Regions from separate parts of the Gluconobacter cerinus genome, predicted to be linked through region 2. Evidence: predicted binding sites of a transcription regulator. Region 2 holds the regulator's gene; each other region holds the start of a gene.
What was found. The regulator LexA, encoded in region 2, represses DNA repair genes until DNA is damaged. The targets are predictions, from matches to a motif close to TGTTCTANNTANGTTC.
Positions count from the first base shown of each region.

Region 1: the regulator LexA is predicted to act here: its motif matches at 3,888-3,903, upstream of uvrA (excinuclease ABC subunit UvrA).
Region 3: the regulator LexA is predicted to act here: its motif matches at 4,478-4,493, upstream of M2305_RS15660 (ImuA family protein).

Region 1 covers NZ_JAOQNM010000001.1:1,577,123-1,587,135, forward strand. The annotation lists gene trhO (oxygen-dependent tRNA uridine(34) hydroxylase TrhO) at 1-405, shown strand, start outside; gene uvrA (excinuclease ABC subunit UvrA) at 754-3,786, opposite strand; gene ssb (single-stranded DNA-binding protein) at 3,919-4,500, shown strand; gene M2305_RS07245 (GNAT family N-acetyltransferase) at 4,566-5,033, opposite strand; gene M2305_RS07250 (helix-turn-helix transcriptional regulator) at 5,030-5,827, opposite strand; gene M2305_RS07255 (class I SAM-dependent methyltransferase) at 5,911-6,675, shown strand; gene gyrA (DNA gyrase subunit A) at 6,749-9,589, shown strand; gene coaD (pantetheine-phosphate adenylyltransferase) at 9,582-10,013, shown strand, end outside.
Region 2 covers NZ_JAOQNM010000001.1:2,828,737-2,838,749, forward strand. The annotation lists gene M2305_RS13235 (peptidyl-prolyl cis-trans isomerase) at 1-514, opposite strand, end outside; gene tpiA (triose-phosphate isomerase) at 569-1,363, shown strand; gene secG (preprotein translocase subunit SecG) at 1,360-1,743, shown strand; gene M2305_RS13250 (CTP synthase) at 1,806-3,437, shown strand; gene kdsA (3-deoxy-8-phosphooctulonate synthase) at 3,434-4,258, shown strand; gene M2305_RS13260 (DUF3429 domain-containing protein) at 4,246-4,731, opposite strand; gene eno (phosphopyruvate hydratase) at 4,834-6,114, shown strand; gene M2305_RS13270 (FtsB family cell division protein) at 6,262-6,591, shown strand; gene rpmG (50S ribosomal protein L33) at 6,706-6,873, opposite strand; gene lexA (transcriptional repressor LexA) at 7,181-7,906, shown strand; gene M2305_RS13285 (hypothetical protein) at 7,959-8,567, opposite strand; gene pgsA (CDP-diacylglycerol--glycerol-3-phosphate 3-phosphatidyltransferase) at 8,669-9,271, opposite strand; gene uvrC (excinuclease ABC subunit UvrC) at 9,381-10,013, opposite strand, start outside.
Region 3 covers NZ_JAOQNM010000004.1:9,164-19,176, reverse strand. The annotation lists gene istA (IS21 family transposase) at 1-941, shown strand, start outside; gene istB (IS21-like element helper ATPase IstB) at 931-1,716, shown strand; gene M2305_RS15680 (phosphoadenosine phosphosulfate reductase domain-containing protein) at 1,797-2,591, opposite strand; gene M2305_RS15675 (hypothetical protein) at 2,588-2,965, opposite strand; gene M2305_RS15670 (ParA family protein) at 3,443-4,105, shown strand; gene M2305_RS15665 (hypothetical protein) at 4,102-4,398, shown strand; gene M2305_RS15660 (ImuA family protein) at 4,512-5,303, shown strand; gene M2305_RS15655 (Y-family DNA polymerase) at 5,188-6,717, shown strand; gene M2305_RS15650 (hypothetical protein) at 6,702-6,929, opposite strand; gene M2305_RS15645 (error-prone DNA polymerase) at 6,954-10,013, shown strand, end outside.

The sequences.
Region 1 (10,013 bases), 1.3 Mb from region 2:
AAGATTGCCATGTTCTGCACAGGCGGAATTCGCTGTGAGAAATCCACGTCTTTTGTGAAGGCAGAGGGACTGGAGGAAGTTTACCATCTCAAAGGCGGTATTCTGAAATATCTGGAGACTGTTCCAGAGGAAGAAAGCCTCTGGGAAGGGGAATGTTTCGTCTTTGACCAGCGGGTTTCCGTGAAGCATGGTCTGGAAATCGGCAGCTACGATGTCTGTCACGCCTGTCGTCGCCCTGTCAGCGAGAAAGACAAGGCTTCTCCGATGTTCGTACAAGGCGTCTCCTGCCCCCATTGTCATAACGAACGGACAGAAGAGCAGCGCCAGCGATATGCTGCCCGTGAGCTACAGGAGAAGCTGGCGCGCCAGCGCGGGAAAGAGCATCTCGGTACTCAGCAGAAATAACTGCCGACCAGTTAGCTGGTAATTCTTCTTAGAAGGGAGAAAATGGATTGTTCTGGTGAGGATAATCCGGACCGCTGAGCGCTGATAATTGCTCTAATCTGGCTGCCGCCTCGTATGTTGATTGCCGCCGCGGGGTCTGCACCAGCAATACCCGATTGGAAAGGGTACGGCTGCGTTTTTTGCGATTACTGTTCTGGTGTCGCCTGTCGGGGGGCTGAATTTCTGGCTCCCGATCACTCTGGTCCGGAAGGCATTGTGACGACGGCCTTTGACACCTTTTTGTAGCCTGGCTTGCGTAGCGTCCTTTGTTGTCCTGAAGAGTGGGGCTCTTCAGGACTTGATCAGGAATCAGACTTTGGTTTTGTTGCGGGAGCCTGAGGGGCGGCCACGAGGTTTCTTGTCCGCCACTATTTTTGCCTTAGGCACTTTTGTCGTTTTGGCTGGGGTTCGCTCTGCTTTTTGGGGCAAGCTGGCGGCAATCATCGCCTGAGTGATTCTTTTGCCTGTAGGCTCACGGTGCTGCCTAACACCGGGCGCATCCAGAAGGGGAGCCAGGAAGCGGCCAGTATGGCTTGCTTTGCACGCAGCAATGTCTTCCGGTGTTCCTGCTGCTACGATCTTGCCGCCGCCATCACCGCCTTCTGGTCCTATATCGATCAGCCAGTCTGCTGTCTTGATGACTTCCAGATTATGCTCGATCACCAAAATGGTGTTGCCCTGATCAACCAGCGTATGCAGCACTTCCAGCAGCTTACGGACATCTTCAGTGTGCAGACCGGTGGTGGGCTCATCAAGAATGTAGAGCGTGCGACCCGTAGCCCGTTTGGCGAGTTCCTTGGACAGTTTGACGCGCTGGGCTTCACCGCCTGAAAGCGTGGTTGCCTGTTGGCCCAGGGCGACATAGCCGAGACCAACCTGCTGGAGAATGGCGAGGCGGTCCCGAATTCTGGGCGCAGCCTGAAAAAATGGCAACGCCTCGTCCACAGTCATGGCAAGCACATCAGCGATGGAGTTGCCGCGGAACTTCACTTCCAGCGTTTCACGATTATACCGCGCGCCTTTGCAGGTATCACAGGTGACAAAGACGTCAGGCAGGAAGTGCATTTCGATTTTCAGGACGCCATCGCCCTGACAGGCTTCGCAGCGGCCGCCCTTTACATTGAAGGAGAAGCGGCCTGGTTTGTAGCCGCGTGCCTTGGATTCCGGAAGTTCGGCAAACCAGTCCCGGATAGGGGCGAACAGGTCCGTGTAGGTGGCGGGGTTGGAACGGGGTGTACGGCCGATCGGAGACTGATCGATTTCGATGATTTTATCGAGGTTCTCTACGCCTTCCAGTCGGTCATAAGGGAGTGGAGACTGGCTCGATTTCATGAGCTGCCGAGACAGCGCTTTGTAAAGGGTATCCACGACCAGGGTAGACTTGCCGCCGCCTGATACACCGGTGACCGCAATAAAGGTCCCCAGCGGGAAATCGACGGTCAGATCCTTGAGATTGTTTCCTTTGGCCCCAACCAATGTGAGTGTTTTGTCCGAGGTGCGTCGATTTTCCGGAACTGGAATAAACTTCCGACCCGAAAGATAGGCACCGGTCAGGCTTTCTTTATTCTTGGCTACTTCCGCAGGTGTCCCGATGGCGATGACGTTTCCGCCCCGCGTGCCAGCACCAGGCCCCATATCGATAAGGTAATCAGCAGCACGGATGGCATCTTCGTCATGTTCGACGACGATGACAGTGTTTCCAAGGCGCTTGAGACGCTCCAATGTGCCGAGAAGGCGCTCGTTATCGCGCTGATGCAGGCCGATGGACGGTTCATCCAGCACATACAGAACGCCGGTCAGACCCGAGCCAATCTGGGATGCCAGCCGGATACGCTGACTTTCACCCCCAGAAAGTGTGGCCGATCCTCGGGAAAGCGTGAGGTAGTCCAGGCCAACATCATCGAGGAAGTGCAGGCGATCCGTGATTTCGCGAAGAATGCGGCGTGCGATTTCCGCACGTTGTGGGGTGAGGGTAACCTCAACACCGGAAAACCAGTCCAGTGCCTTCCGGATCTGCATATCTGACGCTTCGGCGATGTTCAGGTCATTGACCTTTACGCAGAGGGCTTCAGGTTTCAGGCGTGCGCCATGGCAGGTGTGGCAGGGCTTTTCTGACTGATAGCGCGACAGTTCCTCGCGGACCCACATGCTATCTGTCTGCGCCATGCGCCGCCGCAGGTTTTTGAGCACGCCTTCAAAGGGCTTCGTAACGGTATGGACCTTGCTGCCATCACGATACGGAATGGCGATGGCCTCTTTGGAACCATACAGGATCAAATTCCTGGTTTCGGCTTTCAGGTCTCGCCATGGCGTGTTCATAGTATCGCCGCAATGGCGGCCAAGGGCTGCAAGAGTCTGGTCATACCAGTCCGTGCTGGCACCACTCCAAGGGGCAATCACACCTTCAGAAAGTGTCAGCGTATCGTCACTGACAATCAGGTTCTCGTCAAAATGGGTTTCCGTACCAATACCATCACAGGTGGGACAGGCGCCCATCGGGGCATTGAAGGAGAACAGACGGGGCTCGATCTCCTCAATCGTAAAACCTGAAACAGGGCAGGCGAAACGTGAGGAGAAAACGATGTGGGCGGGGGCAGCTGTTTCTCCCGCACGCCTGACTTCTTCCGCGTAGGCGAGACCGTCGGAGAGTTCGAGGGCTGTCTCAAAGCTGTCTGCCAGACGGGATTCGAGATCAGGTTTGACGACAATCCGGTCCACCACGACTTCGACATTGTGGCGGGTCTTGCGATTGAGTTCGGGGGCTTCGGCAATTTCGTAAAGCTCACCGTCAATTTTGACGCGCGTGAAGCCCTTGCGAGCCAGGTCTGCCAGTTCGCGTTTGCAATCCCCTTTACGGTCCCGGACGACCGGCGCCAGCAGCATGAGACGCGTGCCTTCAGGAAGCGCCATGACGCGATCTACCATCTGGCTGACCGTCTGGGCTTCAATAGGGAGGCCGGTTGCGGGTGAATAAGGAACACCTACGCGCGCCCAGAGAAGGCGCATGTAGTCATGGATTTCCGTGATGGTGCCGACGGTGGAGCGGGGGTTCTTTGAGGTCGTTTTTTGTTCGATCGAGATGGCCGGGGAGAGGCCCTCAATGGAGTCCACATCCGGCTTGCCCATCAGTTCAAGGAACTGGCGGGCGTAAGCGGAAAGACTTTCCACATATCGGCGCTGACCTTCGGCATAGATCGTATCGAAGGCGAGAGACGACTTTCCGGAGCCAGAGAGACCCGTGATGATCGTCAGGGAGTCACGGGGAATCGTGACATCGATATTCTTGAGATTGTGGGCGCGGGCACCACGGACACGGATCGAATGATTGTCTGGAAAGCTCACGAAAACCCCGAAGACTATGCAGAAAGTAGAATGTGAGATGGGAACGCATCCAAAGGGATGCTAGATCATTTCATAGATGGGCTTTCTGAGCCGCATGAAAAGAACAATTCGAGAATAAATGGTTGGTACGGAATGGCAGGTAGCGTCAATAAGGTGATTCTGGTCGGGAATCTGGGCAAGGACCCGGAAGTCCGGAACACGCAGTCAGGCGGGAAGGTTGTCAATCTGACGATCGCCACGTCTGAAACATGGAACGACCGTCAGTCCGGTGAGCGCCGCGAGCGTACGGAATGGCATCGCGTCGTCATTTTCAATGATCGCCTGGGCGATGTGGCTGAGCGTTTTCTGCGCAAGGGGCGCAAGGTTTACCTCGAAGGTGAACTGCGGACCCGTAAGTGGACCGACCAGTCTGGTCAGGAGCGTTACACGACGGAAGTAACGATTGATCGCTTCCGCGGTGAGTTGGTGCTCCTCGACAGTAACCGTAGTGGCGGTGATGAAGGCGGTGGCTTCGACGGTGGTGGTTCGTCCTACGGTGGCGGAAGTAACAACGGCGGCGGCTTTGGTGGTGGAAGCCGGAGCGGTGGCAGTGAAGGCGGCTTCGGCGGTGGCTCTCGGAGTAGCGGCGGTAGCGCAGGTAGCGCGTCGGGCAGTCGTGGCGGTGGCTGGGATGCTCCGCCAGATAACGATCTGGATGATGAAATCCCGTTCTAAGGGATTTTCCGGAGAACCGGGCTGGCAGTGTCAGTCCGGTTTTTTTATGCGCGAAAGGCCCGTTTTTAGAGCGACAGATGAAGGAACTGGTTGAACTTAGAGGCCTGATAGTCAGCGAAGGGTTCGCCGAGTTGAAAGCCTCGGGCCTTGTAGAGCTTTAGTGCGGGTTCGAAAGAGGAATTCTGGCCGGTTTCAAGGCTGAGCTTTTTCAGGCCCAGAGAGCATGCCCTGTGAATGAGATGATCCAGAAGAGTGCTGGCGATGCCCTGTCTTAAAAAATCTGGATGAGTCCGCATGGATTTGAGTTCACCGTTCTGAGCACTCAATCGTTTTAGCGCACCAATGCCAGCAATGTGACCGTGGTGATGGACAGTCCAGACCTCGATATCTGATGAGGTGAGAGCAGCCAGATCCAAGGCGAAGACGTGTCCAGCAGGGGTGTTTTCGTGCATTCCGGCAAGGTGAAAGGCCAAAAGGTCGCGTGTTTCTTGGTCGGAAAAATCGGCTGGGCGGAGAGTGTAGTTCGGGTTCATAGGGTGGAATCCGGAGTGGCCGTGCTTCTGGACAGAATGACGAGTTTATAGCCCGCATGAGCTGTCGGGATGAACGTTGTTTGATCGTAGTGGAGAAGGCCTTGTGTTGGATGCTGAAAGCTCCGTTGCCCTCCTTCTCTGGGGAGGACGCTCTGGTCTTCCCAGAAACGATTAAATTCCGGACTTTCTCTCTGAAGGGTTGAGACAAGTGTCTGAAAAGGTTCGGTACGGGCACTCGAAACTGTATCGGCCCGAAATTCGGCCAGAAGCCGCTGGGCGCGGGTTAGCCAGTCCGTAAGGAAAATTCGGGCATTGGGGTTCAGAAAAACATAGCGCAACTGATTGGTCTCTGAGCTGTTCAGCCAGGCATCGAAAAGGATTTTGGCTGCGGAATTTGCGCTCAGAACATTCCACAAGGGATCGAGCAAATAAGCAGGGCTGTAGATCTGTTCCGGGAGGCTGAGCAGTGTGGCCGGTGCAGTTGGCGCAGTGTGATCCTGCTGAGGGTCTCGCAGTTCTGCCAACGTGAAAAGGTAGCGTCTTTCCGTCATGGACAGTTTCAGAGCCGTGGCAATGCGCGACAGAGTGGCGGACGAGCATGAGACGTCGCGTCCCTGTTCCAGCCACGTGTACCATGTCGTGCTGATCCCGCAGAGTTGAGCTGTTTCCTCGCGGCGTAGCCCTGGGGTGCGTCTGCGTCGTAATGGAGTCAGCAATCCTGCTTCTGACGGGGGAAGCCTTTCGCGGTGCGTGCGAAGAAACAGACCAAGAGTTTTACGGCTAGACGTAGGCATGGTGCAATTTATACCATGATAAAATAGGATCTTATACCTGACTGTTTGTTGTCTGATGATGATCTCCAAAGGAGAAAAATCAGATGGTTAGGCAGGCAGGACAATTTGCTGCGAAGCATTATGAAGACAGGGCATCATCTTACGTAAATAGCGTGGTGCATAATCAGGGCGATGATCTGGACGTGATGGTTCAGGCTGTTCAGGGTCGCGGGTTTGAACGTGTGCTGGACCTTGGCTGTGGCGGGGGGCATGTCAGCTATGCTGTGGCGCCACATGTCGGGCAGGTTGTCGCCTGCGATGTCACGGCCGGAATGTTGGCTGCTGTAAGCAGGTCCGCTCAAGACCGTGGCCTTGGCAACATTGTTGTTGAGCAGGGCGCCGCAGAAGCACTTCCATTTGAGGATTGTGTGTTTGACGCTGTTTTATGCAGGTTTAGTGCCCATCATTGGGAAGGCTTTGAGGCTGGTCTGAGAGAAGTGCATCGCGTTCTGAGGCCCGGAGGTCTGGCTATTTTCGGCGATGTTACCGCTCCTGAAGACGCTATGTCCGATAGTTGGCTCCAGACGTTGGAATTGATGCGGGATATCTCTCATGTGAGGGACTATGCCGTGACAGAATGGGTGTCTGCTCTCGGAAGATCCGGTTTTGTTGTGGATGGCCTGATGCGCAGCCGTTTGCGGATGGAATTTGAGAGTTGGGTATCGCGAACACGAACGTCGACGGAACGTGTAGAGGGCATCCGGTCGTTGCAGCGTGGTGCGCCTGTAGCTGTCCGTGAAAGACTGGAGTTGGAAGAAGACGGCAGTTTCCTGCTGGACGTGACCATTTTTCAGTCTCACAGGCCATAATGGGGTGGGTGTGGCATGTAGGCCGCGCATGGGCTATGCTGTGCGGACTGTATTTTAGCGTGGTGGACCTGTCTTGACCGAGCTGAACGAGCCGACTGATATTGTACCTTCCGATCGTCTTCCGGTGACGATCGAGGAGGAGATGCGCTCCTCCTATCTGGCCTATGCGATGTCGGTGATCGTCTCGCGTGCCTTGCCGGATGTGCGTGACGGCCTGAAACCCGTCCATCGCCGCATCCTGTACGCGATGCGCGAGAGTGGGTTTACGTCTGATAAGCCTTACCGCAAGTCTGCGCGTGCGGTCGGTGACGTGATGGGTAAATACCATCCGCACGGTGACAGCTCGATTTACGATGCCATGGTTCGTATGGCGCAGCATTGGTCAATGCGCGTCAAGCTGATTGATGGACAGGGTAACTTCGGTTCGGTCGATGGCGATAGCCCGGCTGCCATGCGTTACACCGAAGCTCGTTTGGCCAAGTCTGCGTCGTTCCTGCTGGATGATATTGAGCGGGACACGGTTGATTTTCAGCCGAACTACGACGAGAGCGAGCACGAGCCTAAGGTTCTGCCAGCGACGTTCCCAAATCTTCTGGTGAATGGCGCTTCGGGTATCGCGGTCGGTATGGCCACGAACATCCCGACGCATAATCCTGGCGAAGTTATTGATGCCACGCTGGCGATGATTGCCAATCCGGCGATTGAGCTGGATGAGCTGATGCAGATCATCCCCGGCCCGGATTTCCCGACCGGCGGCATCATTATGGGCCGGAGTGGCATTCGCAAGGCGTTTGAGACAGGCCGTGGGTCCGTTCCGGTTCGTGCGCGTGCTGAGATCGAGGAGATCCGCAAGGATCGTCAGGCGATCGTCATCACCGAGATCCCGTATCAGGTGAACAAGGCAACCCTTCAGGAGAAGATTGCCGATCTCGTTCGTGCGAAGGAAATCGAAGGCATCTCGGATATCCGGGACGAAAGTGATCGTTCTGGAATGCGCGTTGTCATTGAGCTGAAGCGCGATGCGACGCCGGAAGTCGTGCTGAACCAGCTCTATCGCTTCACGCAGCTTCAGACGTCCTTCAGTGTCAATATGCTGGCGCTCGATGAGGGCAAGCCGCGCACGATGGGGCTGATGGACGTTCTGCAAGCGTTCATTCGTTTCCGCGAAGACGTCATTCTGCGTCGCGCACGCTTCGATCTGAACAAGGTTCGGGATCGCGGGCATCTGCTGGTTGGCCTTGTGCTGGCTGTTGCCAACATCGATGAAGTGATCGCACTGATCCGTTCTGCCCCGGATGCAGCAACGGCGCGTGAGCTGCTCATGGCACGCGAGTGGGATGCGAGCGAAGTTGTGCCGTTGCTGGAACTGATCCAAGACGAAGGCAATGTCATTTATGATGGCAAGGTTCGCCTCACAGAAGCGCAGGCTCGCGGTATTCTCGAACTGCGTTTGCAGCGTCTAACTGGTCTGGAACGTGAGAAGATCCAGGGTGAGCTGAGTGAAGTGGCGGCCAAGATTGCCGACCTGCTCGACATCATTGGCAGTCACAGTCGTCGCATGGATGTCATGCGCAATGAATTGCTGGCGGCTCGGGCTGAAATTGCCACCCCACGAATGTCGGAAATCTCCGATGCGCTGGGCGATCAGTCTGACGAAAGCCTGATTGAGCCGGGGCAGATGGTTGTGACCATCACGCGTGACGGTTTCATCAAGCGGACGCCGCTTGAGATGTTCCGTTCGCAGAACCGCGGTGGGCGTGGTCGTACGGCGTCTGGCCGTCGTGGCGATGACGTTATTATTCGCAGCTTCAATGCCCATACCCATCAGTGGGTGCTGTTCTTCTCTTCGGGCGGCAAGGCGTATCGCACCAAGGTCTGGCATCTGCCGGAAGCGTCTCCGACGTCCAAGGGGCGCGCGCTGGTCAACCTGCTTCCAGAGCTTGGTTCGGACGCTATTACAGCGGTGCTGCCGCTGCCGCAGGACGAGGAGCTGTGGGAAGATCTGCACCTCACCTTTGCGACGGCCAGCGGCAATGTTCGTCGTAACCGCCTGAACGACTTCCGGAATATCCGGGCGTCCGGTCTGATTGCGATGAAGCTGGATGAGGGCGATTCCCTCATTGGTGTGGCGACGTGTCGTGAAGGTCAGGACGTGTTCCTGGCCACGAAGAACGCGCGCTGTGTCCGCTTCCAGATCACCGATGATACACTGCGTGTGTTTGCCGGCCGTGGCAGCTCGGGCGTGCGTGGTATCCGCCTTGGTGATGGGGATGCGGTGATTTCACTGTGCATCCTCAACCATGTGGATGCCAGCGTTGAAGAGCGTGCGGCCTATCTGCGGATGGCCAATGCAAAACGTCGTGCCGAGAATGCTGCGTTGGCAGAAGGTGCTGAAGAAGAGGTGGTGTCCGGTGACGAAGACACTGTGGAGATCGCTGGCGATCTGACGCAGGAGCGCTTCGAGGAGCTGGAACAGCAGGAGGAAATTCTTCTGACTGTGACGGATGGCGGGTTTGGCCGTCGTTCCTCTGCCTATGATTATCGTGTGTCGGGCCGTGGCGGTCAGGGCATCACGAACATGACCTTCTCGGCCAATCGTCGTGGCAAGGAAGTGGTTGGGACGCTTCCGACTCTGGATGGCACGGATGTCATGCTCGTGACGGATACGGGTCGTCTGATCCGTCTGCCGGTGTCTCAGGTGCGTGTCATGGCACGTCAGGCCAGTGGTGTGACCCTATTCCGCCTGAATGACAGTGAGACAGTGATCTGTGTCTTCCCGGTTGTGGAAGATGATGGGGAAGAGGGCGACCTGATCGAAGGGGATGTCGTGGCAACGCCGGACGGTACAGCGCCTGTTGATGGCACTGTGACGGACGGTGAGGCTTCTGTGGGTGACGCAGCCCCTGATGCCTGAGTGGCAGACTGATCCGCGTGTCGGGTTTTATCCCGGCACGTTTGATCCGGTGACGTTCGGTCATCTGGATATTATCGACCGTGCGTCCTCTCTTTTTGACCGCCTGCTGGTTGGTGTGGCGGTCAATGAGGGGAAACAGCCGCTTTTGACGCTGGAAGAGCGTCTGGAGATGATGCGGCAAGAGGTCTCGAAATTGCCTCATGCTGACCGGATCAGGGTTTTGGGGTTTGATACCCTATTGGTCGATGCCGTACGTAAGGCTGGCGCAGGGACGGTTGTGCGCGGCCTTCGCTCTGCGGGCGACTTTGATTTTGAGAGCCAGCTTTCCGGTGCGTTGCGTCGTCTGGCGCCGGAAATTGAGACGGTCTTTCTGCTGTCTTCTGAAGGGCATCGCACGACGGCCAGTCGGATTGTGAAGGAAATT
Region 2 (10,013 bases):
TGCGGGCCAGTCGGTCATTCAGCATGCTGCGATCAAACTGACCTGCTGCATTGTGAAAAGCCGGGATCGCGAAGATTTCCTTCCGGATCAACTCATCTGGCACAACCATGCCAGCACGCTCGCCTGCAAGCTGTACCTCGTTCTGGATCACGAGATTGTGAAGAACCTGACGTGCAATCTGCTGCTTCGTGCCGTCAGGCAGATGTGACGGATCAGATAGTCCCATCTGCTGGGCTGCTGCCGGTAGCTGTGCGGAGAGTGCCCGCGCAAGGTCATCCGGAGTGATCGTTCTGTTCCCGATCGTGACGATCGTATTGGAGCTGCTCGTCCCCATATTGGAATAGACGTCTCCTACACCCCACCCGATGAAGGCCAGGAAAATCAGGATTGCGGCGGCACGGCCGGCCCAGGAGTCAACAAGGAGGTGGCGTAGGGTGGTAATCATAGGGTCAGGACGGATCCGGATGGCGGGATGGTGCGGACGGGGAAGGCCCGCTAGAACTTGCCGCACCATAATGTCGTGAGCCGCGCTTGACCAGAAGCTGACAGGCCGCCCCCAGGAGGAAGCATGAATGTAACGCCGAAACTCGTCATCGGGAACTGGAAGATGAATGGCTTGCGGGAGGCGTCACTGCAACTTGCAACAGCTGTGGCCGAAGGTGCGCGTTCGCTGCCTGACGATGTACGGATGGTCATTTGCCCACCCTTCACGCAACTGGACCGTGTGGCTGAGGCACTTGAGGGCGCAGGAGCATCCATAATGCTGGGAGCGCAGGACTGTCATACTGCGGTTTCCGGGGCTCATACAGGTGATATTTCGGCTGAAATGCTCGCCGATACTGGCGCGCGTTATGTTCTCCTGGGGCATTCAGAACGTCGGCAGGCCCATGGTGAAAACGACGCCGTGATCAGGCAAAAGGTGCAGGCGGCAGAAGCTGCCGGACTGATTCCTGTTGTCTGTATCGGGGAAACGATGGCCGAGCGGCAGGATGGTCGTGCGGCAACAGTTCTGGCCAGTCAGATTGACGGTTCTTTGACCGATAATTTCAATGGCGTCTTGGCGTATGAGCCTGTCTGGGCGATTGGAAGTGGCGTCACTCCATCCCGGGAAGAGCTTGAACGGACGCTGCTTTTGTTGCGTGGTCTGTTGCAGTCCCGTCTCAAGATGGATGACATTCGCGTGCCAATCCTGTATGGCGGCTCCGTAACACCGGCCCAGGCGCCGACTATTCTTTCCATCGGGGTGCTTGGCGGAGTGCTGGTTGGTAGTGCCAGCCTGGAAGCCAGAAGCTTCCTGCGCATTGCCGAAGCGGCATCGCTCCGTCTCTCTTCCCAACCATTGTCCGGACCCTATCGTTCATGACCACATTTCTGCTTGTCATCAATCTGCTGGTCACACTGGCCCTGATCGGTACGATCCTGATCCAGCGCAGTGAAGGCGGCGGCCTCGGCATCGGTAGCAGCCAGGGCATGGGCTCCTTCATGACTGGCCGCGGCACGGCAACGCTGTTGACGCGTGCGACATCTGTGCTTGCTGGCGTTTTCATGCTGCTCTGCCTCGTTCTGGCTCTTCTGAACCGCGGTGCTTCCTCGGGTGTCGGGGGCCATGATATCCTTGCAGATCCGCCTGCCCCGGCTGCTGTGACGACGGCTCCTGCTGCGCCTGCAGCCCCTGCTGCTCCGGCTCCTGCTGCGCCTGCAGCCCCTGCTGCTCCGGCTCCTGCCGAGACGCCTGCTCACTAACTGAATCGGGAAGCATCTCGACGCTTCCCCTCGCCCCCACCTTCGGTGTATGAGGAGCGCCCATGACGCGCTTCGTATTCATCACCGGCGGTGTGGTATCTTCTCTCGGCAAGGGCATCGCTTCTGCGGCTCTTGCTGCTCTTCTCCAGGCACGCGGTTACAAGGTCCGCATGCGTAAGCTGGACCCTTACCTGAACGTGGATCCGGGCACGATGAGCCCGTATCAGCATGGTGAGGTGTTCATTACTGACGACGGGGCCGAAACCGACCTCGACCTTGGTCATTATGAGCGCTTTACGGGCGTCCATGCCCGCCGTGCAGACAACACCACAACAGGTCGCATCTATTCCGACGTCATCGCCCGCGAACGTCGCGGCGACTATCTGGGCGGAACCGTTCAGGTCATCCCGCACATCACGGACGCCATCAAGGATGTCGTGGTGGCTGGAACGGAAGAATATGATTTCGTTCTGGTGGAAATTGGCGGAACGGTTGGCGACATTGAGAGCCTTCCTTTCCTTGAAGCCATTCGTCAGCTTCGCAATGATCTGGGACACAACCAGACCATGTGTGTGCATCTGACGCTGCTGCCCTACATCCCCTCAGCCGGTGAGTTGAAGACGAAACCGACGCAGCATTCCGTCAAGGAATTGCAGAATGTCGGCATTCAGCCGCAGGTTCTGCTGTGCCGTTCGGATCGTCCGATTCCGGAAAACGAACGCCGCAAGATTGCGAACTTCTGTAACGTCCGTTCGGAAGCAGTGATCGCAGCGCTGGACGTAGATACGATCTACGCGTGCCCGATTTCGTACCATAACGAAGGCATGGATCGCGAAGTTCTGCGTTACTTCGGTCTGCCGTTCGAAGGCTCGCCGGACCTGACGCGCTGGGAAAAGATCGTCCACGCGATTCGCGAGCCTGAGGGCGAGGTCAAGGTTGCTGTCGTCGGCAAGTACACGGCGCTTCTGGATAGCTACAAGTCATTGGCGGAAGCCCTGCTGCATGGCGGTATCGCGAACAATGTGCGCGTCAAACTCGACTGGATCGAATCGGAAGAGTTCGAGAAGTCAGGTGATATCGCCGAGCGCCTGAAGGATGCGGATGCCATTCTGGTTCCGGGTGGCTTCGGTGAGCGTGGCGCAGAGGGCAAGATTCAGGCCGTTCGTTATGCGCGTGAAAACGGCATTCCGTTCCTTGGTATTTGCTTCGGCATGCAGATGGCCGTGATTGAATGCGCCCGTTCGCTTGCTGGCCTCACGAAAGCGTCTTCCACCGAATTCGGCCCCACAAGTGAGCCGCTGGTTGGTCTCATGACGGAATGGGCAAACGGCAATGAGCTGATGCGCCGCCGTGAAGGCGGTGACCTTGGCGGAACGATGCGTCTCGGTGCATTCCCGGCCAAGCTGGCTGCAGGATCACGCGCCGCTGAGATCTATGGCACGACCGATATTCGGGAGCGTCACCGTCATCGCTGGGAAGTGAACCTTCACTACAAGGATCGCCTGGAAAAGACGGGTCTGCGTTTCTCTGGAATGTCTCCGGACGGCGTTCTTCCGGAAGTGGTGGAATACCCGGATCATCCCTGGTTCATCGGCGTGCAATATCATCCGGAACTGCTGTCCAAGCCGTTTGATCCGCATCCGCTTTTCGCCGGATTTATCGGGGCGGCTCGCAAGCGGGCTGAAAGCAAGTGAGCTTCCGGATTGGAAAGCTCGAGATTGGTCAGGACCGGCCCTTCACGCTGATTGCAGGGCCGTGCCAGATTGAATCCCGAGATCATGCTGTGGAGATGGCAGATGCTCTCTCCACGGTATGTCGAGAGTTGGATATCGGACTGATCTACAAGAGCAGTTATGACAAGGCGAACCGTAGCTCCGTGAATGCGGCTCGCGGTGTAGGCATGGAGATGGGGCTGGATATTCTGGCTTCTATCCGTGAACGCTTTGACGTTCCTGTTCTGACGGATGTGCACGCTGCCGAGCAATGTGCTGTCGCTGCGGAAGCGGTGGACGTGCTTCAGATCCCTGCTTTCCTGTGTCGGCAAACTGACCTGTTGCTTGCTGCCGGTGAAACGGGTCGTGCCATCAATGTCAAGAAGGGTCAGTTTCTGGCGCCTTGGGATATGGCAAATGTCGCGGCCAAGCTGGCTTCAACCGGTAACGAGCGAATCATGCTCTGTGATCGTGGCACGAGCTTTGGTTACAACACGCTCGTTAGTGATATGCGCGGCCTGCCAATTATGGCTCAGACGGGCTATCCGGTTGTTTTCGATGCCACTCACTCTGTGCAGCAACCGGGTGGCCTAGGGGCTTCCACGGGCGGACAGAGGGAGTTTGTTGAACCCCTCGCCCGTGCTGCATTGTCTATCGGTGTTGCGGCAGTTTTCATCGAGACACATCAAGACCCGGATCATGCTCCGAGTGATGGTCCAACAATGGTGCCGCTTTCAGAAATGCGGGCCTTGTTGACCCGCCTTAAAGCGTTTGACGTTTTGGCAAAATCTTACAACGTATAATTCTGTAAAGGTGCCAGGGCTGCCATGAGGAGACTTATGACAGCCCCCACCGTTAGAACGCCTCTTAGGGGCATGTACCCCGGTGGCAGTGCGCCATTCTTCCAGGCCATTCGTTCTACAGCAAACGTTGCCAGAAAACCGATAACCTCAAGCAGGTATCCGGCGCGTAGCCCTCCAAGCAGTCCGACGCAGAGGGAAAGCCATGCCCAGAGTGCAGGGCAGACTCCCAGAAGGAGTCTCTGGCGGTCGCGATCTGCTGTTCCCTGAACTGTGATGATATCTGGCCGTTCCATGGCGAGGCCCCAGTGGACTGCACCGAGAAAAGACAGGATGCATGCCCCATAAGCCAGAAGAATAACGGTTAGATGCGGGAGTGGGGAGAAAAGTCCGGCGAGGAAAATCCACCCTCCAAGGGTCAGGAAAGGTATAAGTCCTGCCAAACCGAGGATCAGGGCGAGGAAAGGAAGACGCATGTCGTCGATTGACCTTGTGTTCTGATTTTGAGACGAGACGTGTGGTCCGTCCCGAACGGTTATGAGCCACCCCCGGTTCACGCATATCCAGGAGAGCTTCCATTGAGCGCCATTGTTGATATCACCGCCCGCGAGATCCTGGACAGCCGTGGTAACCCAACCGTTGAGGTTGAGGTTGAGCTGTCGTCTGGTGCCCGCGGTCGCGCCGCAGTTCCTTCCGGTGCTTCCACTGGTGCCCACGAAGCCGTTGAGCTGCGTGACGGGGACAAGTCCCGTTACAACGGCAAAGGTGTTCTGAAGGCCTGTGGTTTTGTCGAGGACGAAATCCTTGAAGTGCTGCAGGGTGCCGAATCCGAAGATCAGATCGCAATCGACAATGCGATGATCGAGCTGGATGGCACACCGAACAAGTCCCGCATTGGTGCGAATGCAATTCTCGGCGTTTCTCTCGCGGTTGCCAAGGCGACGGCAGAAGAGCTGGAACTGCCGCTCTATCGCTATGTCGGTGGCGTTTTCGCGCACACGCTTCCGGTTCCCATGATGAACATCGTGAATGGTGGCGAACACGCGGATAACCCGATCGACATTCAGGAGTTCATGATCCAGCCAGTTGGTGCGCCGACCTTGGCTGATGCCGTGCGCATGGGGTCTGAAATTTTCGCCGCTCTCAAGAAGGGTCTGTCTGCTGCTGGTCACAACACCAATGTTGGTGATGAAGGTGGGTTTGCTCCGGGTCTGAAGTCTGCCGATGAAGCTCTGAGCTTCATTACGAAGTCTGTTGAGGCTGCCGGATATCGTCCGGGCGATGACGTGACGTTTGCCCTCGATTGTGCCGCGACCGAGTTCTACAGCAACGGCCGCTACAATCTTAAGGGTGAAGGCAAAGAGTTCGACTCTTCAGGCATGATCTCCTACCTCGAAGATCTCGCCAAGAAGTATCCGATTGTCTCCATCGAAGATGGTCTGGCTGAGGATGACTGGGAAGGCTGGGCTGAACTGACGTCCCGTCTGGGTGATCGTCTCCAGCTTGTTGGTGATGATCTGTTCGTGACCAATCCTGAGCGCCTTCGTCGCGGCATCAAGGCCAAGACAGCGAACTCCCTGCTCGTGAAGGTCAATCAGATCGGCACGCTGACCGAGACGCTGGAAGCAGTCGAGACAGCCCACAAGGCTGGCTATACCTGCGTTATGAGCCACCGTTCTGGTGAAACTGAAGACGCTGTGATCGCAGATCTTGCTGTTGCTACGAACTGTGGTCAGATCAAGACTGGTTCCCTTTCCCGCTCTGACCGCACGGCTAAGTACAACCAGCTGATCCGCATTGAGCAGCAGCTTGGAAGTGCAGCCCGCTATGCGGGTCGCAGCATTCTCAAGTCCGCCTGATCAACAAAAGCCGGCCTCCATTCAGGAGGCCGGTTTCATAGGCGCGTTAAAATAATTTACTGTCTTGAACAACAGTGATTGTTTCGCAGCCTCTCTCTGAGCTAGATTGTTGGGAAGTTTTCAAGCCAAGGGAGCCTGTTACCCCGCGTGAGACCCGTCAGACTTATCAAACGTGCCATCCGCGCGGTTGCTCCCCCTGTGCTCTTTCTGTCCCTGACCGCTTATTTCGGGTGGAACGCCCTTCACGGTGCTCATGGTATCCGTGCCTATCAGGATCAGCTTGTGCTTCAGCAGCAGGCAATCCAGGCGCAACAGGATGCCAAAGATGAACAGGCGGTATGGCACCGTCGCGTGCTAGCTCTGAAAGAGAAAGCTCTTGATGCTGACATTCTGGATGAACGTTCCCGTGCCATGCTTAATCTGACGCGTAACGGTGATATTGTTATCCCCTACGGTCCGCACGACAAACTTTTTTAAGAGCCGTTCTCGGCTCTTTTTTTATGTTCGGGAAAGTTTATTCGTCAGAAATTGCGTCAATAAAAAAGGCGACCCGAAGGCCGCCTTTTTTAACGTCGTATGATCCGCGAGATCTTACTTGATCTTGGCTTCGCGGAAGGTCACGTGCTTGCGGGCAACCGGGTCATACTTACGGACTTCCATCTTGCCCGTAGCAGAACGTGCGTTCTTCTTCGTGACGTAGAAGTAGCCGGTGTCAGCCGACGAGACGAGACGGATCTGAATAACGTTGCTTTTTCCCATGATACCCTCGGGCTTGCGCCGTCCTGATGCCGCTCGCAAGTGCCAAAGCAGCAGGTTGATCTAGTTCGGCGCAACATGCTGATTTGTATGTCCTAGGTCAAGGCTTTCTGAAGAAAATCCAGGGATAAGGTGCATTTTTCCGCAAAAACCGGGGTTTTTAGCCAGATAAAAGCTTTGTTGATGCCTGGTAGATGTTCTTGCAGGTGGACGAACGAGAACCTATAAGGAACAAAAGAGCGTCGCATAAGTTTATGCAGTGTCTCAATCTTCAGATTTTGCCTCCACCGAGGCGCATGGGAGCGCCTGTATGCTGACGCGTAAGCAGCACCAGCTTTTGCTATACATTGACGAACATCTTCGGCGGACGGGCTATTCCCCTTCCTTCGATGAAATGAAGGACGCCCTCGAACTTCGTTCCAAATCAGGAATTCATCGCCTCATCTCTGCCCTTGAAGAGCGTGGCTTTCTGCGACGGCATCACCATCGTGCAAGAGCGCTTGAAGTTCTGCGTTTGCCGCATATGGGGCTTGAGGCCCCGGTTGTAGATGCCGTGTCTAATCCGGCGCCTTTCGTTCCAACAGTTGTTGAGGGTGGTCGTCAGGATCTTCCTGGGACATTTTCCGAGGCGCCTCGCTCTCCCGTTGAAAACACAAGCGTTCAGCTTCCACTTTATGGACGCATTGCTGCCGGCCTCCCTATTGAGGCCTTGCAGGATGATAGCGCACAGATTCAGGTACCATCGTCCCTGCTCGGCACTGGAGAGCATTATGCTCTCACGGTTGCGGGTGATTCCATGATTGAAGCTGGCATTTTGGACGGTGATGTTGCCATCATCCGTCGCGGCGAAGTGGCGGATAATGGTCAGATCGTTGTTGCGCTGATTGATGATCAGGAAGTGACGCTCAAGAAGCTGCGCCGTCGTGGTTCTACGATTGCTCTGGAAGCCGCTAATCGGGAATACGAGACACGTATTCTGCCGGCTGCGCGTGTGCGCATCCAGGGACGACTGGTCGCCCTTTTCAGGCAGTACTAAGAAAACTGCCTTGCTGGTTTAATTCTCCTGCAAGGCAGATAACTTCTGATGATTATTTATTAGGAACTGACGGCACGCCGCGCACAACGCGGACTTTACCATCCGGAGCAATAAGCGTGCTCGTTCCATCCCCGTTCGGGATGATGATTGTTTTGTCAGGGTTTTTGTTCAGGAAACGACCAGCATTATCTGGAACGCTACTGGGAAGTGTCGGGACAAAGTGACTGCGATCTTCTGATACACCACGCATCGCATCGATTTTTTCACCGACGGACATGGTGTCGCCTGGCTTCATTTGAGGGCCAGAGACGCCGAGAGCACCGGTGCCGGCAATACCACCACCCATGAAATTCTTGTCGAGCGTTGCACCGCCAAAATACGTAGCCGGATCGCCAAGAGACTTATTAAAGACGCTGTCAGGGTTCACAACATCTTTGAGGGTTGGCAGAGGCTGAGGTGAGCCGGGCCACATGTTCCCGCCTTCTGGCAGGATTGGTGCAGCTGCTACGAATTCACCGCGTGCCCTGCGAAGGTTTTCACTATCGCCATGGGGAGCATTAGGGTTGCTTCCCGACCACAGCGCGGTGTCATTGAAAAACTTGCCCATGCCCGCACAGCCGCTCAGGGCCAGAGGTAATGCCAGTAGAGCGGCCTTACGCATTGTGTACTCCCATAAGGTCGATCCCTGAACTTTACCTGTCATCGATTAAAAGCGCCAGATGACGAGCTGATAACTGCAATAATAATCACAGATAGTCCAGATCAGGAGACGATCTTTGAGGATTTGCGAGGCTCAGAGGCCATCATTCTGGAAAGTCCGGCGGTGAGATAGCCCCACCCACTTAGAACTGTTGGAATAACTGAAACCCAGAGAAGAATACCGCCGATTAGTGTGGCCGGCAGGAATGAAAGATGAAGCGTAGCCGCAGCTTTGTCTCCGCCAATCAGGAAGCCAATCGCGACCATCTGAATTCCGGTCTTCCATTTTGCAAGGCGGGTGGATGGAAGGGTTGCGCGTTGGGAGGCCATGTATTCACGCAAGCCACTGACCAGAATTTCGCGCAGCATGATGATGATGGCTGCGTAGAGCGAATACACTGGAAGTGTGGTCAGGCCGGCGAGTGCGAGCAACAGCGCACCGACAAGAAGCTTGTCGGCAATCGGATCCATCATCCGACCCAGTTCGGATAGCATTTGCCATTTCCGTGCCAGAGCACCATCCAAATAATCCGTAATGCAGGCAGCCGTGTACACAACGCAGGCTGCGACGTTACCGAGTGCGGAATGCAGCGCCAGCAGGGCAACCAGAACAGGAATGGCTGCAATACGGAGCAGAGTCAAGACGTTTGGCAGATCAGTCAGCATCACGAAGCAGTCTAGAACAGTTTATCCATCTCCGGTATGCGCCAATCCGCTCTGAATGTGTGTATTTTTTATGCCAAGCCAGCGTTCAGGGCGTGACCTCACGGAATTGTCAGCTCTGTGTCCGAAGCCATTCGGGATGAAAGTGCCCGTAGATGGCTCTGGCGGTTCCAGAGCTGATTCCGGGTGCAGTTTCAAGCTCTTCGAGACTGGCCTGTCGCACGGTCTTGGCTGACCCAAAGTGATTCAGAAGCGCCTTCTTGCGGGCCCCTCCGATTCCCGGAACATCATCCAGTTCAGATTTCCGGAGCCCTTTGGAGCGCCCTGCCCTGTGTGTCGTAATGGCGAAACGGTGGGCTTCGTCTCTCAGGCGCTGAAGATAATAGAGAACCGGATCACGAGGTGGGAGCTGGAACGGTGGCTGTGTTTCAGTAAAAAACCATTCGCGTCCAGCATCACGATCCGGGCCCTTGGCGATTGCCACAATGGGAATTCCCGTAACGCCAAGGTCTGCCAATACGTTGCGCACAGCGTTGAACTGACCCAGGCCGCCATCAATTAGCAGCAGATCTGGCCAGTCTTCCGGTCGCTCTCCATCTTCCCTGTTTTTTCCAAAACGACGTTCCATGACTTCCCGCATCATGCCGAAATCATCACCGGGAGTGACCGGGCCCTTGATGGCGTATTTTCTGTAGGAGCGCTTTTCAAAACCCTCCGGCCCACCCACAACCATGACGCCATAAGG
Region 3 (10,013 bases), on a different contig from region 2:
TTTTCGACAACATGAAAACAGCGGTGGATTGTATCGGGCAGGGCAAAGCCCGTCAGGTCAATCTGCGTTTTTCTGCCTTGGTCAGCCATTACCTCTTCGAGGCGGAATTCTGTAATCCGGCCGCAGGCTGGGAGAAAGGACAGATCGAGAAGACCGTTCAGGACGCGCGGCGGCAGATCTGGCAGGACATGCCGAATTTTCCAGACCTGACAGCTTTGAATGCCTGGCTTGAGACGCGTTGCCTGGAGCAGTGGATCAGCCTGCGTCATGTCGAACTGCCTGGCAATGTCGCCGCGGCGCATGCGGCGGAGATGCCTCACCTGATGGTGCCGGGACGAGCATTTGACGGGTTTGTCGAGCACACCAAGCGTGTATCGCCGACCTGCCTCATTCAGTTCGAGAGCAATCGTTACAGCGTGCCAGCGTCCTTTGCCAATCGGCCTGTCAGTCTGCGCGTCTATCCTGAGCGGCTGGTTGTTGCAGCCGAAGGCAAAGTGCTTTGCGAGCACTCCCGGATCGTGACGCGCTTCCATGGGCTGCCTGGACGAACGGTCTATGACTGGCGGCATTACCTGGCTGTACTCCAGCGCAAACCGGGTGCCTTGCGCAATGGCGCACCTTTCACGGACCTGCCCGAAGCGTTTCGCATTCTCCAAACCCATCTGCTTCGCCGTCCCGGTGGTGACCGGGAAATGGTCGAGATCCTTGCTCTGGTTCTCCATCATGACGAGCAGGCCGTGCTTTGTGCTGTCGAACTCGCAATCGGGGATGGCGTGGCGACAAAGACCCATATCCTCAACACACTGCACCGTCTGACCGACGCCAAGAAAACGGATGGTCCAAGGATCGATGCGCCACAGGCGCTGAAGCTCGAACACGAACCCCGGGCCGACACAGGGCGGTATGATACTCTGCGTGGAGCGACCCGCCATGCGTCATGATCCTGCTATCGGTGCTCTCGTCGTTATGCTGAGGGGCTTGCGCCTGTACGGCATGGCGCAAGCCACAGAAGAGCTGGGCCAGCAGGGAGCACCAGCATTCGAGGCGGCCGTTCCTGTCCTCGCGCAGCTCCTCAAGGCCGAACTGGCCGAGCGCGAGGTGCGCTCCATTGCCTATCAGATCAGGGCGGCGAAGTTTCCGGCCTACAAGGATCTGGCAGGCTTCGACTTCTCGGCTGCCGAGATCAATGAAGCCACAGTTCGTCAGCTCCATGCAGGAGACTTCGTGGATCGCGCTGAAAACGTCGTGCTCATCGGTGGACCCGGGACGGGTAAAACGCACGTCGCTATTGCCCTGGCCGTACAGGCAATCGAATATCACCGTAGAAAAATCAGGTTCTGGTCTACCGTCGATCTCGTCAACGCCCTGGAGCAGGAAAAGGCCGCCAATCGGGCCGGACAGATTGCCGAACGCCTCCTGCGTCTCGACCTGCTGATCCTTGATGAGCTGGGATATCTGCCATTCAGCGCATCAGGTGGCGCACTTCTGTTCCACCTGCTCAGCCGTCTCTACGAACGTACCAGTGTTATCATCACCACCAATTTGAGCTTCGGTGAATGGGGCGAGGTCTTCGGCGACGCCAAGATGACAACCGCCCTTCTCGATCGCCTCACCCATCACTGTCATATCCTCGAAACAGGCAATGACAGCTACCGCTTCCGCGCCAGTACAGCCGCCCCAAAGGCCAGAAAGGACAAAAAAACCTTATCCGCTTGACCTCTCCATAAAACACAGGAGAGATAACCACAGGCCGGGTCAATTCCTGATGAAAACCCAGGGTCAGTTCTCAGTGAAAATCAACAGCCGAACTGCTGCTCGTACTGCACGAGGCGTTCAAAGCGGGCAGGATCGAGCCAGCGGATCGTTGCAAACTGCCGCGCATCGCCAAAAATACAGGTGGCACAGGACAGCCTGGAGAAGCCGATGCGGTATGGCAGCGCCGGCATCACGTTCCAGCGCTTCAAACTGTCCCAGACCTGCGTCTCGCTCCACTGGTGAACCGGCCGCCAGTGATCGACGTGCCGGCGACGGCGGGTGCCATGTCGCGTGTCCGTGCGGTGCGGCTCAAAGGCCGCATAGCGGGCACGGTTGGGGCTTTCTTCGGCCCGCTCGCCCGTTACGAACAGCGTGCGCCGGTTCAGAAAGCGCTCCTGCCCCCGCAAGGAGCGATCGGCGACGTCAATCTTGGTGACACCGGAGCACCAGCGTGTCGTCAGACTGGCGGAGACCTGGGGGAAGCGCAGGCGCGTCCCGATCGGCCCCTCCCCTCCCACGCGGATCAGGCCGTCTGGGCTTTCGAAAAGGACAGGCGCCGTTGGGGCAGCGTTGCGCAGCATCTCCCGCTCGAAGCCGCCCTCTCGCCAGGAGCGATAGAGCGGCAGCCCGAAATCCTGCGCCAGCGCGCTCACATAGGGCGAGGTGGAGGGCCAGTCCATGAAGGATGGCCCCTGCCCGTCCACCTCGTGGTGCCACAGTTCCAGGCGGTCCTTCGGAGCCCCGGCTTCAAGGAGGTCAAGGAGGCAGGCGGTGCCGTCTTTCCCGCCCGACACGGCCACGATGATGCTGTCATAGGAGGTCAGATCCGGCGTCATGGCACAAACCTGCTGACAGGAGCACCTGTCCGGACAGAGCGGCACATCAGGGCGGTGGGGACAGGAGCGGCCCGGAGCATGAGTGGCTTTACATGCCGGTTGTCCCAGCTCAGGCCTTCGCAGCGTGAGAGGAGTCCAAGCTGGGTGGCCGCCTCATCCCGGCACGCACACACCCGCTCATTGCCGCCCGCACTGCGACGGCAGGGCTCATGGGCTGGCGCGTTGCAGCCCGTGCAGGCGATTGTCAGCGCCGGATCGCCACCTTCCCAGTGCTCGTTGCACTTGCGGCAGGACACAGGCTCCTGGGTGTCGGTCCAGCGCATGGGCGGCCGACCGCGTGGAGTTGGGACATAAGGAAGGTAATGACGGCGCATGATGCTCGATCCATTTCTGGTTTTTGAACATCGTCGCGTCCGGCTGGGGGCTGTTCAGACTGCAACAGTGCCGCGTAGCGGCAGGATCAACGCGGCCCGCAGTCACGCGCAGGCGGCGCAGCCGGCGAGCATGGCGAGGACACGCGTTGACCCACCTGTTGCGGGCTGGGCAGCTCCCAGCCAGCCCTTCCCTTTTTTTTATCGGGTTTTTCTTTTTACCCGGTTTTTCTTTTTATCTGGTTTTTGTTCTTACCGGGTTCTTGCTCTTATCCGGTTTTTTGCCTTGATCCCGCTTCAGAAGCCGCCAGTGGAAGGGTGAGTTGGAACACTCCTGTTGAAGTCCTGGGAAGATATTACCCGGTTATTTTTATTACCGGATATATTTTTTTATCTGGTTTTAATATTTATCCGGTTTACTAAAACAGGAGGCGGCACTACGAACGTAGGTCAGCACGGCTTCTTTGAGCGGAGAACACAATGCCTGTCATCGCTATCGCGTCCCCCAAAGGAGGCGCTGGAAAATCGACTACTGCTGTCATCTTGGGAACCCAGCTCGCACACTATGGAGCAGAGGTAACTCTGTTAGACTGCGACCCGAACGAAGCGCTGACTTTATGGGCTGACCGCGCGCCGAAGCCGCCTAGAATCAGCCTGATAACGAAGGTCTCTGAAAGCGACATCATAAAGACGATCAAAAGGCACGATGCTGATGGGAAAATCGTCATTGTTGATTTGGAAGGCGTCGCATCGAGATTGGTTTCGCGCGCGATTTCTCAAGCAGATTTGGTCTTGACGCCCATGCGAGGAACCACGTTGGACGCGACAATCGGAGCGAGAGCCCTTGCTCTAGTAGCAGAGGAAGAAGAGTCTTTAGGGCGCAAAATTCCTCACTCAGTTGTTTTCACAATGACGCGGGCAATTCGCTCCAAACAGCATTCAGGCATTGAAGCTTCACTCAGGGAATCAGGCGTGGACGTGATAACGCCCCCTCTAATGGAGCGTGCTGCGTTTTCCGCTCTTTTCGAGTTTGGTGGAGATCTTCACTCGATCCCACCACAAGGTAACATGGTGGCAGCGATCGAAAACGCCGATGGCTTTGCACAAGCTGTGTACCGACGCCTTACAGGAGCAGCAGAATGACAGAGAAAAAGCCTTTTGCGATTGATGTTGGAAAGCTCAGGTCGCGAGAAAAAGTCGCATCTGCCTCCGCTGTTGAGCGAGTTGATCGTGTCGCTGCGGATCATGGTTTCATAGCCAGAGAACCTGCGAAACGTAGAGGACGCCTACCCAGCCCACGAACAGGACAACTGCACGCTAAGGTATTTCCCAACGTCTCCGACGAAATCGCTAAGGAGGCAACCAGGCGAGGCGTTACCCAAGGCGTTGTCATAGAAGAAGCTTGGAAGCTGTATAAAGAAAATAATCCGGTTTGATAGTTTATCGGGTTTTATAATAAACCCGGTAATTATATTTACCGGGTAACTTCAAAAAAACTTGCAATCGCGTCAGGTTTGTTCTCTTTATGTTCTCGTTAAGGAGAACAAAGATGACAACGGACGCCGTGGCGCGACTGCGCGAGCAGGTCCGACGCCTGGAGCGTCGAAGCCTTCCTCATTCCCATGCTGACACCCTGCCTACCGGGCATTCTGCCGTCGATGACCATCTCGGCGGTGGCCTCGAAACGGGTAGCCTGCATGACTTTCTGATCTCCGATCCTCTGGAGACGGGGGGCAGTCTCGCCATGCTGCTGCCCATCCTGAAAGAGGGCAGGGGGCCGGTCTTCTGGATCAGCGACACATCTGCCGAACTGAACGCCTGCGGGCTGCATCAGTCCGGTGTTTCACTGGAACATCTGGTCTGCATTGAAACGGACCCGGCTAACCTGCTGTCGGTCGCCGAGGACATCTTGCGCGGGCCAGAACGCGCACTGGCCGTGATCGCAGGACGTCACGTCCCAACGCTCAAGGAAATCCGCCGCCTCAATCTGGCTGTGGAGGCGAGCGGGAACACAGGCTTTTTCCTGCGCTCTGCGCCTCTCGCACAAGCTCCTGGAAAAGACCCCTGTGCGTGCGCCACGCGGTGGCGGGTCCTCTCCCATCCTTCATCGCCTCAAACGCTTCCGGGACTGACCATGCCGCGTCCCGGTTCCCGACGCCTTTCTGCCACGCTGCTGCGGGTGAGGGGAGGCCGCCCTGCTCACTGGATCCTCGACTGCACCGATCATGCGCCGCTTTCTCGCTCTCTGGATGCCCTTCTGGCGCACCGAGCGCCTCCAGCTCTCCCGCCCGGGAGACTTTCCGACCGACAGGCCGCTCGTTGTGCACGCGCTGGCACATAACCGTCACACCGTCACCGGTGTCAGTCCGGCTGCGCTCGCTGTCGGACTGGCACCCGGAATGCCGCTGGCACAGGCCCGCTCCCTGGTGCCGGATCTTTTGACCGCAGAAGAGGACGCCGACGCACAGAGGGTCGCGCTGACCGATCTGTGCTGCTGGCTGATCTGGCTGTCGCCGCTGCCCGCGTTCGATGCTCCGGACGGTCTCTACAGCGATACCACCGGATGCGCCCATCTATACGGCGGCGAGGCGGCGATGCTTGATCTCGTCAGGGAACGCCTGCAGGCGAGGGGGCATTCCTGCTCTGTGGCGCTGAGCGATACGGCCGCTGCCTCACGCGCCCTGGCCCGCTCGGCGATCGACCGGATCTGTCTCGTGCCTCCCGGTCAGCAGAAACAGGCGCTGCACCCTTTGCCCTGTTCAGCGCTTCCGTTACCCGAGAAGACGCTCTCCAGCCTCACCCGACTTGGACTGAACACCATTGGCGCCCTTGCAGACCTCCCTCGCGCGCCTCTGGCCAAGCGATTTGGGGCGCAGCTTCTCACCTGTCTCGATGGGGCTCTTGGACGGCAGGCCAGCCCGCTCAGCGTGTTTCAACCTGCGGACCGGATTTCCCTGACCCGGTCTTTGGTCGAGCCCATCAGCACACCGGACGCCATTGCCACGGTGATTGCCGCACTCGTGCCGGTTGTCTGCGAAAAGCTGACGGCGCGAGGGGAGGGGGCGCGGCAGCTCGACTTTCTCTGCGTGCGCGTGGACGGATCCATTCAGGCCGTCCGCGTGGGGACGTCCGACCCAACGGCTGACGTGCCGCGTCTGACGCGCCTGCTGCGAGACCAGATCCCTCAGATCGCGCCCGAGTTCGGAATTGAAACCGTTATCCTGACAGTTAGCGCAAACGAACCGCTCGAAGCCGGGCCTGAGCGGTCTGTCCTTCCGGACGGAGCAGGATCCTCTGAAACGGGCCTCCCGGCCACTCTGATCGACCGGCTGCTAAACCGCCCGGGCGTTATTTCGGTTCACCAGCTTGCGCCCCGGTTTACCGCCTGGCCAGAGGACGGACAGTCTCGCGTTTCTCCGGGCGACATGGCAAAATCGCCTTTCGCGAGCCAGATGCTCTGGGCGCGGCCGAACAGTCTGTTCGATCTGCCCGTCCGGGTGCAGGTGACTGCCCTGCTTCCGGACGGTGCGCCCCGCCAGTTCATCCTCAAACGCCAGACGCATCGTATTACAGCGGCCGATGGCCCGGAACGTCTGATTGGCGAGTGGTGGCAGACCGCCGAAAACTATGGCGCGATCCGCGACTACTGGCAGGTCGAGACTACGACCGGCCTGCGCCTGTGGCTGTTTCGCAAAGGGGATGGCTCCCACGACTGGTCCGGTTCGGGCGACTGGTTTCTTCAGGGGGTCTTCTGATGGACCCCCGCGATGACCTGATCCCGGCCAGCACTTCGGACGTGGCCGAAGTCCTGATGCACGCGTTGTGCTATGACGGACGCAGGCGGACGCATGACGCCGCCGAACTGATGGCGCGTCTCGTAGCCGAGCGTCTGGTCGCTTATCTCGAACGCTCCGGCTTCGTGGTCATGCGCGCGCCCACCAGCAACGCGCCTGACAGCAGCCGACACCCGCATCCGCACAGGCGCTAGGCCGTGAGCGTGCCTTACGTCGAGTTGGAGGTGACGTCCTCGTTTTCATTCCTGCGCTCGGGCAGCCAGCCGGATGAGCTGATGTTCCAGGCAAAGGCTTTCGGCTATGACACGATCGGTCTGACCGACTGGAACACTGTGGCCGGGGTCATTCGCGCCCATCTGGCGGCGCGGGAGGCCGGTCTTCGTCTCCTGCCCGGATGCCGTCTGGCATTGCGCGATGGCAGTGCGCTCCTGGCTTATCCCCGCAACCGTGCGGGCTGGGCAGGTCTCTGCCAGCTTCTGACGCTTGGTCATCATCGGGGCGAGCGGGACGTGTTTCTTCTGGGATGGGAAGATCTCATCGCAGCAGCACCGGACCTCATCCTGATCCTGTTGCCACCCGAAAATCTGGCTGCGCTTGCCGGGCACGTTCAAAGCCTGCTGGATCTGCCCGGACAAAGGGCGGGCGAAGAAGAGACCCGGTTTATCGCGCTGACAATGCTCCGGGAGCCCGGGGATGTGGCGCGCCTTCATACGATTACCGCTTTCTGCGAAGTCCGGGGACTGGCCTGCGTTGTGACGGGAGATGTTCTTTACCACGATGCGCGCCGGCACGTTCTTCAGGACGTGGTCACGGCGATCCGGGAAGGCTGCACCGTCGATGCTCTCGGCAACCGCCGTCACGTTCACGCCGATCGCCATCTGAAGGCCCCGGAAGAACAGGCACGACTGTTCGCCGCCTTTCCGGATGCTCTGGTCAACACGCGGAGAATTGCCGAGGCCTGTACCTTCAGTCTGGATGACCTCACCTATCAGTATCCGACCGAAACCGAGAAATCGGGCGAAAGCGCGCAGGACACACTGACACGCCTGGTCGAGGCCGCACTGCCGCGTCGCTATCCGGCCGGGGCGCCCCCTGAGGTCGAGGCGCAGATCGCCCACGAGCTGGCGTTGATCGGTTCTCTGTCCTACGCGCCGTATTTCCTGACCGTGAATACGATCGTGCGTCATGCCCGCTCACTTGGAATTGTCTGTCAGGGGCGCGGATCCGCCGCGAACTCGGCGGTCTGCTATGTTTTGGGCATCACGAGTATTGATCCGGTTCGCTCGGGCCTGCTGTTCGAGCGGTTCATCTCAGCCGAACGGCAGGAACCGCCCGACATCGACGTCGATTTCGAGAGTGACCGCCGAGAAGAAGTTATCCAGTGGATCTACCGGCATTATGGTCGTCATCGCGCGGCCCTGTGCGCCACCGTGCAGCGCTATCAGCCCAAGGGCGCATTGCGCGAAGTCGGCAAGGTGCTTGGGCTGCCAGAGGATCTGACCGGCCAGCTTTCCAAACACATCGCCTCCTCTCTCGCAGATCCCGATCTGTGCAAGGCGCGCGCGGCTGATCTTGGCCTGAACCTGAAAGACCGCCGCCTCAGCCTGACATTACACCTCGCGCGCCAGCTTCTCGGCTTTCCGCGCCAGCTTGGGACGCATCCGGGCGGATTTGTGCTGACCGAGGATCGCCTGGACGAACTCGTGCCTCTGATGCCGACCGCCATGAACGGACGGCAGATTATCGTCTGGGACAAAGATGACATCGACGTCCTGCGCTTCATGAAGGTGGACGTTTTGGGCTTGGGGATGCTGGGCTGTCTGCGTCGCGGGTTCGAATTGCTGCACACCGTGTATCAGACCCGCATGGATCTCGCGTCGATCCCGGCCGAGGATCCGCAGACCTATCGCATGATCCAGAAAGCCGACACGCTCGGGACATTCCAGATCGAAAGCCGGGCGCAGATGTCCATGCTCCCGCGCATGAAGCCCCGGACCTTTTACGACCTGGTGATTCAGGTGGCGATCGTGCGGCCGGGTCCGATCCAGGGCGATATGGTCCATCCCTATCTCCGCAGAAGAGAGAAGCTGGAGCCTGTCACCTATCCGTCCGAGACCCTGCGCGGCATTCTCGGGAAAACACTGGGCGTTCCCCTCTTTCAGGAACAGGCCATGCAGGTCGCGATCCACTGCGCGGGCTTTACGCCAGGCGAGGCGGATCAGCTCCGCCGCGCGATGGCGACGTTCAAAATGACAGGTGGCGTGTCGCCGTTCCGGGACAAGCTGGTCAACGGGATGCTGGCCAACGGGTATGAGCAGGACTTTGCCGAACAGACCTTCGCACAGCTCGAAGGGTTTGGCAGCTACGGCTTCCCGGAAAGCCACGCCGCGTCGTTTGCCCTGATCGCCTATGCGTCGGCCTGGATGAAATGCCACTACCCGGATGTGTTCTGTGCCGCCCTGCTGAACAGCCAGCCGATGGGATTTTATGCGCCGTCCCAGATTGTTCAGGACGCACAACGCCATGGCGTCGAGGTCCGGCCGATCTGTATCAATGCCTCCCGATGGGATTGCACACTGGAGCGCGGCCGGAACGGACGGCACGCGGCCGTCCGCCTGGGGTTCAGAACGGTGCGCGGGTTGGCGAACGGACACGGTGCCGCCCTGATCGCGTCTCGGATGCCAGATTATGAGAGTATTGATGACGTCTGGCGGCGTGCGGATGTGCCGGTCTCGGCCCTGGAATGTCTGGCAGAAGCAGATGCCTTCCGGGTGTTCGGACAGATGCGCCGTGCTGCACTCTGGTCGATCAAGGGGTTAGCGGACACGGCCCTGCCGTTGTTTGAAGCGGCGGATCGGGGTCGGAACTTTCCGCTTCCGGAAGTAATCGAGCCGGAGATTGCCCTACCGCAGATGTCAGAGCGGGCGTCGGTGCATGAGGATTACCGGGCGACAGGACTTAGTCTGAACGGGCATCCCGTCGCGTTTCTCCGAGAGGACTTACGAAAAGAGGGGATCGTTCGTTGTGGGGATCTCCCTTACCTGCGGGATGGGCGCCGGATCCAGCTTACAGGTCTTGTGCTGATGCGGCAGCGGCCAGGGACGGCCAACGGCACCATGTTCGTCACGATCGAAGACGAAACGGGCACGGCCAATCTGATTGTCTGGAAGGATGTGCAGGAGAAGCACCGGCTTCCTCTTCTCGCGTCCCGTCTTCTGGCCTGTAAGGGGCGGCTTCAGAAGGAAGGCGATGTGATC